One region of the Streptomyces pluripotens genome, then DNA from elsewhere that is predicted to be linked to it. Evidence: predicted binding sites of a transcription regulator. Region 1 holds the regulator's gene; the other holds the start of a gene.

Region 1 (3,601 bases):
GCGTCGTGCCGGCCCTCGACGTAGATGCGGCCGGCCCGGGCCACGCGCGCCCGTGCACCGGGCACCGCGACGGAACCGGATGCCGTACGAGCGGGCCGTGCCGGGCCCGAGGGCGGTCGTACCAGCGTCACCACGCGCCCCTCCAGGAGGAAACCGCGCGGTTGCAACGGGAACACCCGATGCTTGCCGAAACGGTCCTCCAGTGTCACCGTGCCCGTCTCGCAGCGGATCACCGCGCCACAGAACCCGGTGCCGGGTTCCTCCACCACCAGGCCCGGTTCCGCCGGCACCTCGGCCGCCGGTTTCGGCTTCTTCCACAGCGGGGTCAGGTCGGGGGAGTACGGACGGGAGCGAGGGCCCGAAGGGCCCTCGTGGGAAGGTCGGTGGTGGGAGGCGGGTGGGCGCATTCGGATGACGATAGGAGAACTCGTGGGTGCACGCTCACGACACGCCGAAACGCGCCGCCAAGGCGTCCCGTTGCCGTCGTACGAAGCCCGCGTCCACCACCGTTCCGTGGCCGGGTACGTACAGTGCGTCCTCACCGCCGAGTGCCAGCAGCCGGTCCAGGGCGTCCGGCCAGCGGGACGGTACGGCGTCCGGGCCGGCCTGGGGCTCGCCGGACTCCTCCACCAGGTCGCCGCAGAAGACCACTTCCCGGGGACCTGGGACGCAGACGGCGAGGTCATGGGCGGTGTGACCCGGGCCGACGTTGGCCAGCAGCACCTGCCGGCCGCCGCCGAGGTCGAGGGTCCACTCGCCCGAGACGAGGTGGCGGGGCGGGGTCAGCGCGGCCACCGCCTCGTCCGCGTCCTCCGCCGGGAGACCGTTGCCGACCGCGTCCACTCGCAGTTGCCGCCCTCCGCCCGCGAACACCGCGTCCACGCCCACCGCTGCGTACACCTCCGCCTCCGTGAACGCGGGTGCCCCGAAGACGTGGTCGAAGTGCGGGTGGGTGAGCGCGAGATGGGTCACACGGCCGCCCGACAGCTTTCGGGCCCCGGCCCGCAGCCGAGCCCCTTCGGCCAGACTGGATCCGGCGTCCACCATCAGTGCCGCACCCTCGCCGAGGACCAGCCCGGCGGTGCAGTCCCAGCCGGGCAGACGGCACCGCCCGACCCCGGCGGCCAGTCGTTCCCATCCCAGCTCTTCCCAAGTCACCGTCATACCGGGACGCTAGCGGTACGACCCGGTGTGACGGCACCGACCTTGCCCAGGGCGCACCCGACAGCCGTACACTGGGCCGGGGAAGGCTGGCACTCACATGGGAAGAGTGCCAGGCGGACGACCCGAAGGGACCAGAGGCGACGTGCTGGAGGTGCGCGCGAATGCTGAGTGAACGCAGGCTCCAGGTTCTGCGCGCCATCGTCCAGGACTACGTGGGCACCGAGGAACCGGTCGGTTCCAAGGCGCTCACCGAGCGACACGGCCTCGGCGTCTCCCCGGCGACCGTCCGCAACGACATGGCGGCCCTGGAGGACGAGGGGTACATCGCCCAGCCGCACACCAGCGCGGGGCGTATCCCCACCGACAAGGGCTACCGGCTGTTCGTGGACAAGCTCGCGGGCGTGAAGCCGATGACCGCGCCGGAGCGGCGGGCGATCCAGAACTTCCTGGACGGCGCCGTCGACCTCGATGACGTGGTGGCCCGCACGGTGCGGCTGCTCGCACAGCTCACCCGACAGGTGGCCGTGGTGCAGTACCCGTCCCTGACCCGGTCCACCGTGCGGCACGTGGAACTGCTCTCGCTCGCCCCCGCGCGCGTGATGCTCGTGCTGATCACGGATACCGGGCGGGTCGAGCAGCGGCTGGTCGATTGCCCGGCGCCGTTCGGGGAGGCCTCGCTGGCGGATCTGCGGGCCCGGCTGAACAGCCGGGTCGCAGGTCGTCGGTTCACGGATGTGCCCAGGCTGGTCGAGGACTTGCCGGAGGCCTTCGAGGCCGAGGACCGCGGTACGGTCTCCATGGTGCTCTCCACTCTTCTGGAGACACTCGTCGAGGAGAACGAGGAGCGGCTGATGATCGGCGGCACCGCCAATCTCACCCGCTTCGGGCATGACTTCCCCCTCGTGATCCGGCCCGTTTTGGAGGCTCTGGAGGAGCAGGTCGTGCTCCTCAAGCTCCTCGGCGAGGCGAAGGATCCGGGCATGACCGTGCGCATCGGCCACGAGAATGCCCACGAGGGACTCAACTCCACCTCCGTGGTGTCGGTCGGTTACGGTTCGGGCGGCGAGGCACTTGCCAAGCTCGGCGTGGTCGGACCGACACGCATGGACTATCCGGGAACGATGGGAGCGGTACGCGCAGTGGCACGGTACGTCGGACAGATCCTGGCGGAGTCTTAAGTGGCCACGGACTACTACGCCGTTCTCGGCGTGCGCCGCGACGCGTCGCAGGATGAGATCAAGAAGGCGTTCCGGCGGCTCGCCCGCGAGCTGCACCCGGACGTCAACCCGGACCCGAAGACCCAGGAGCGGTTCAAGGAGATCAACGCCGCTTACGAGGTGTTGTCGGACCCGCAGAAGAAGCAGGTCTACGACCTCGGCGGCGACCCGCTCTCGCAGGCGGGCGGGGCCGGCGCGGGCGGCTTCGGGGCCGGCGGCTTCGGAAACTTCTCCGACATCATGGACGCGTTCTTCGGTACGGCGTCGCAGCGCGGCCCGCGCTCGCGCACCCGGCGCGGCCAGGACGCGATGATCCGTATCGAGGTCGAGCTGGACGAGTCCGCCTTCGGGACGACCAAGGAGATCCAGGTCGACACGGCGGTCGTCTGCACCACCTGCAGTGGCGAGGGTGCGGCTCCGGGCACGTCGGCGCAGACGTGTGACATGTGCCGTGGGCGCGGCGAGGTCTCGCAGGTCACCCGGTCCTTCCTGGGCCAGGTCATGACCTCCCGTCCCTGCCCCCAGTGCCAGGGCTTCGGCACGGTCGTGCCGAATCCGTGCCCGGAGTGCGCCGGTGACGGCCGTGTCCGCTCCCGTCGCACTCTGACGGTCAAGATCCCGGCCGGTGTCGACAACGGCACCCGCATCCAGCTCGCCGGTGAGGGGGAGGTCGGCCCGGGCGGCGGTCCGGCCGGTGACCTCTACGTCGAGATCCACGAACTGCCGCACGCCGTCTTCCAGCGGCGCGGCGATGACCTGCATTGCACGGTCACCATCCCGATGACCGCGGCGGCGCTCGGCACCAAGGTGCCGCTGGAGACGCTGGACGGTATGGAGGAGGTCGACATCCGGCCCGGTACTCAGTCCGGCCAGTCGATCCCGTTGCACAACCGTGGTGTCACGCATCTGCGTGGCGGCGGTCGGGGCGACCTGATCGTCCACGTCGAGGTGCAGACACCGGGCAAGCTGGACCCCGAGCAGGAGCGACTCCTGCGCGAGCTGGCCAAACTGCGCGGTGAGGAGCGTCCGCTGGGCCAGTTCCAGCCCGGCCAGCAAGGGTTGTTCTCGCGGCTGAAGGACGCGTTCAACGGTCGCTGATATCCGAGGTTGCCCCTGGCCTATGCCAGGGGAAGCCCGGATTCGGACTTGTTCGGAGGACGTGACAACATGCGGTCATGTCCTCCCCGCTGACCGGTCTTTTCCCCCACCCGATCGTGCAG
Region 2 (3,601 bases), 2.3 Mb from region 1:
GCGTGGACCAGAGCGGAACCGCCACCGGAGACGATGCCCTCCTCGACCGCGGCGCGGGTCGCGGAGATGGCGTCCTCCAGACGGTGCTTCTTCTCCTTCAGCTCCACCTCGGTGGCGGCGCCGACCTTGATCACGCACACGCCGCCGGCCAGCTTCGCGAGGCGCTCCTGGAGCTTTTCGCGGTCCCAGTCGGAGTCGGTGGTCTCGATCTCGGCCTTGATCTGCGCGACGCGACCCTCGACGTCCTCCTTCTTACCGGCGCCGTCGACGAGCGTGGTGTCGTCCTTGGTGACGGTGACGCGGCGGGCGGAACCGAGCACCTCGAGGCCGGCCTGGTCGAGCTTGAGGCCGACTTCCTCGGAGATGACGGTGGCGCCGGTGAGGACGGCCATGTCCTGGAGCATCGCCTTGCGGCGGTCGCCGAAGCCCGGGGCCTTGACGGCGACGGCGTTGAAGGTGCCACGGATCTTGTTCACGACGAGGGTGGACAGGGCCTCGCCCTCGACGTCCTCGGCGATGATCAGCAGCGGCTTGGAGGAGTTGGCCTGGATGACCTTCTCCAGCAGGGGCAGCATGTCCGCGATGGCGGAGATCTTGCCCTGGTGGATGAGGATGTACGGGTCGTCGAGGACGGCCTCCATGCGCTCCTGGTCCGTCACGAAGTACGGCGACAGGTAGCCCTTGTCGAAGGCCATGCCCTCGGTGAAGTCCAGCTCCAGACCGAAGGTGTTGGACTCCTCGACGGTGATCACACCGTCCTTGCCGACCTTGTCCATCGCCTCGGCGATCAGCTCGCCGACCTGCTGGTCCTGAGCGGACAGCGCGGCCACGGCGGCGATGTCGGACTTCTCGTCGATCGGGCGGGCCGAGCCGAGCAGGTCCTCGGAGATGGCCTTGACCGCGGCGTCGATGCCCTTCTTCAGGGCGGCCGGGGAGGCACCGGCGGCGACGTTCTTCAGACCCTCGCGGACCAGGGCCTGGGCGAGGACGGTGGCGGTGGTGGTGCCGTCACCAGCGATGTCGTTGGTCTTGGTCGCCACCTCCTTCACCAGCTGGGCGCCGAGGTTCTCGTACGGGTCCTCGACCTCAACCTCGCGGGCGATCGTGACACCGTCGTTGGTGATCGTGGGGGCGCCGAACTTCTTGTCGATGACGACGTTGCGACCCTTGGGGCCGATCGTCACCTTGACCGTGTCGGCCAGCTTGTTGACGCCGCGCTCAAGGGCGCGACGGGCGTCCTCGTCGAACTTCAGGATCTTCGCCATGACAGCGGGAGCCCTCTCGGAAATCTGTGGGTGAAAAAAACGCTGCGCCCCGGGCGCCCGGCTTCTTATCGGTCGCGGGGGCCAGGGGCGCAGCTCAGAGCAAAAGGTTGCTTCGAGGCCGGGATTTCTGGGGGGTGTCCCCCAGACCCCCCTTACTTCTCGATGATCGCGAGGACGTCGCGAGCCGAGAGGACGAGGTACTCCTCGCCGTTGTACTTCACCTCGGTGCCGCCGTACTTGCTGTAGAGGACAACGTCGCCGACCTTGACGTCGAGCGGAAGGCGCTCGCCGTTCTCGAACCGGCCCGGGCCCACGGCGAGGACGGCGCCCTCCTGGGGCTTCTCCTTCGCGGTGTCCGGAATGACCAGGCCAGAGGCCGTGGTCTGCTCGGCGTCCAGCGGCTGGACCACGATGCGGTCCTCAAGCGGCTTGATGGCAACCTTGGAGCTGGCGGTCGTCACGATCCGACCTCCCCCTTCGGAGATCTCGCGGGGTTAACTGTCTGAGGTGGCGACCAGGTCGATCCGTCGTCGCGGGTGCCGGACCTGCCCGTCGCGTGTTGGCACTCTCCAGTGGGGAGTGCCAGAGCTGAGACTATGACCGCGATTAGCACTCGGTCAAGCGGAGTGCCAATGCGCACGGCGCGTCGGCAGGATTCGCGGTTGCTGGACGACCGTCCGTGCACCCGGACGTCCGGTTGTTCCACCGCGTCCGGGCGTTCAGCCCACCAGGTAGTCCTCAAGTCGCCCCGCCGTCAGCCCGCCGCGCTGCGCGCTCCGCAGCACCCGTGTCGTGCGTTCCCGCAGGGTCAGGCCGGTCGACTCGTCCGGGCCCACCAGGACGATGTCGCCGGGGAGCAGGCGGTGTTCGCCCCGGGTGTAGACGAGACCGGCCGGGGTCATCGCGGCGCGCCACAGCACCACCGCGCCGATACCGCAGTCGGCCGCAGCACGCAGGGTGGTGGTGTCGTAGGTGCCGTAGGGCGGGCGGAAGAGCCGGGGGCGGACGCCGAGCCGGGACCGGAGCCGATCCTGCTGACCACAGATCTCGGTGCGCTGGCCGGGGTACGGCTGCCCGGCCAGCGCACGGTGGTCGAGGGTGTGGTTCTGGATGCCGGCACCGAGGGCGTGCAGACGGGCGAAATGCTCGTAGCCGGGGCCGGCGATGCTGTCGGTGAGGAACATGCTGACGGGGAGCCGCAGTTCGCGGACCATGTCGGCGAAGCGGGGGTCGCGCTCGGCGCCGTCGTCGTAGGTGAGGAAGACCACCCGGTCGCGGGTGGGGACGTGGTCCACCACGCGGGCCAGAGCGCGACCGGCGGTGTGTGGGGCGAGCGCGAGGGTCCTGGTGGCGGGCCGGGGCGGGCGGGGCAGGGGCTGGGACAGGCCCCAGCGTCGGTAGGTCCGATCGGGCGCGGGGCCGCGTGAACGCACTCCTTCGGCCGCCTTCTTGCCGAGGCGCTCGATGGGGTCGACGGACTGGGCGCAACCCGCGAGGAGGACGGCCGCGGCCAGGGCCACGGCCAGGCCCCGCGCCCGCCTCACAGGTAGTCCTCCAGGCGGGCCACCGCGTACCCCTCACGCGTGATCTTGTTCAGGAAGCGGCGCATGTCGTCGACCATCGTGCCGTTCCAGTCATTGCGGCCGCGGAAGTGGGTGAGGACGATGTCGCCGGGGCGCAGCTGCTCGTCGTCCTCGCGGAACTCCCAGTGGTCGACGTAGACCTCCTCGTTCCAGATCGGCGCGTACGTGATGCCACAGGACTTGGCCGCGCGCAGGCTGTCCTGGTTGTAGTTGCCGTAGGGCGGGCGGAAGACCTTCGGGCGCTTGCCGAACTGCTTCTGCATGATGTCCTGCATGCCGCAGATCTCGTCCCGCTGCTCCTCGTAGGACAGCCCCGGCAGGTAGGGGTGGTGCAGTGTGTGGTTGTTGAGGGTGTTGCCGTAGGACTGCATCTTCCGGAAGTAGGCGTAGTCGTCCTTCACCAGGTAGTTGCTGAGGAAGGCGGTGTACGGGATCTTCAGGTCCCGCATCATCTGCAGGAACCGGGGGTCCTTCTCCGCGCCGTCGTCGATGGTGAGGAAGACGACCTTGTTCTTGGTGGGGACGGTGGTGAAGACCGGCGGCAGGTCCCAGTCCTCCTGGTGATCCACCTCGAATCCGGCGCGGGCCGTGATGTGGGGTTTCTCCACAGGCGGGGCCGGCGGCGCCAGGGGGGTCTGCTGCAGCCCCCAGCGCTTGGCGGCAGCGGCCAGCCGGGCGTGCTCGGCGGCTTTGGCGGCGCGCGGGTCCAGGGAGTGGGCGGGGCCGCCACGGCCGGGCGCGGCGGAGGCGGCG

Evidence for each region. Region 1 encodes HrcA, which represses chaperone genes, less so after heat shock. Its sites were predicted from a motif close to TTNGCACTCNGNNNNNCNGAGTGCNAA; they were not measured.
Region 2: the regulator HrcA is predicted to act here: its motif matches at 1,872-1,898, upstream of groES (co-chaperone GroES).

What each region holds. Positions count from the first base shown of each region.
Region 1 covers NZ_CP021080.1:2,137,143-2,140,743, reverse strand. Annotated here, with positions in the region: gene LK06_RS09510 (DUF3097 domain-containing protein) at 1-407, opposite strand, end outside; gene LK06_RS09505 (MBL fold metallo-hydrolase) at 442-1,164, opposite strand; gene hrcA (heat-inducible transcriptional repressor HrcA) at 1,326-2,342, shown strand; gene dnaJ (molecular chaperone DnaJ) at 2,343-3,479, shown strand; gene LK06_RS09490 (nitronate monooxygenase) at 3,557-3,601, shown strand, end outside.
Region 2 covers NZ_CP021080.1:4,426,535-4,430,135, reverse strand. Annotated here, with positions in the region: gene groL (chaperonin GroEL) at 1-1,265, opposite strand, end outside; gene groES (co-chaperone GroES) at 1,418-1,726, opposite strand; gene LK06_RS20110 (polysaccharide deacetylase family protein) at 1,985-2,809, opposite strand; gene LK06_RS20105 (polysaccharide deacetylase family protein) at 2,806-3,601, opposite strand, start outside.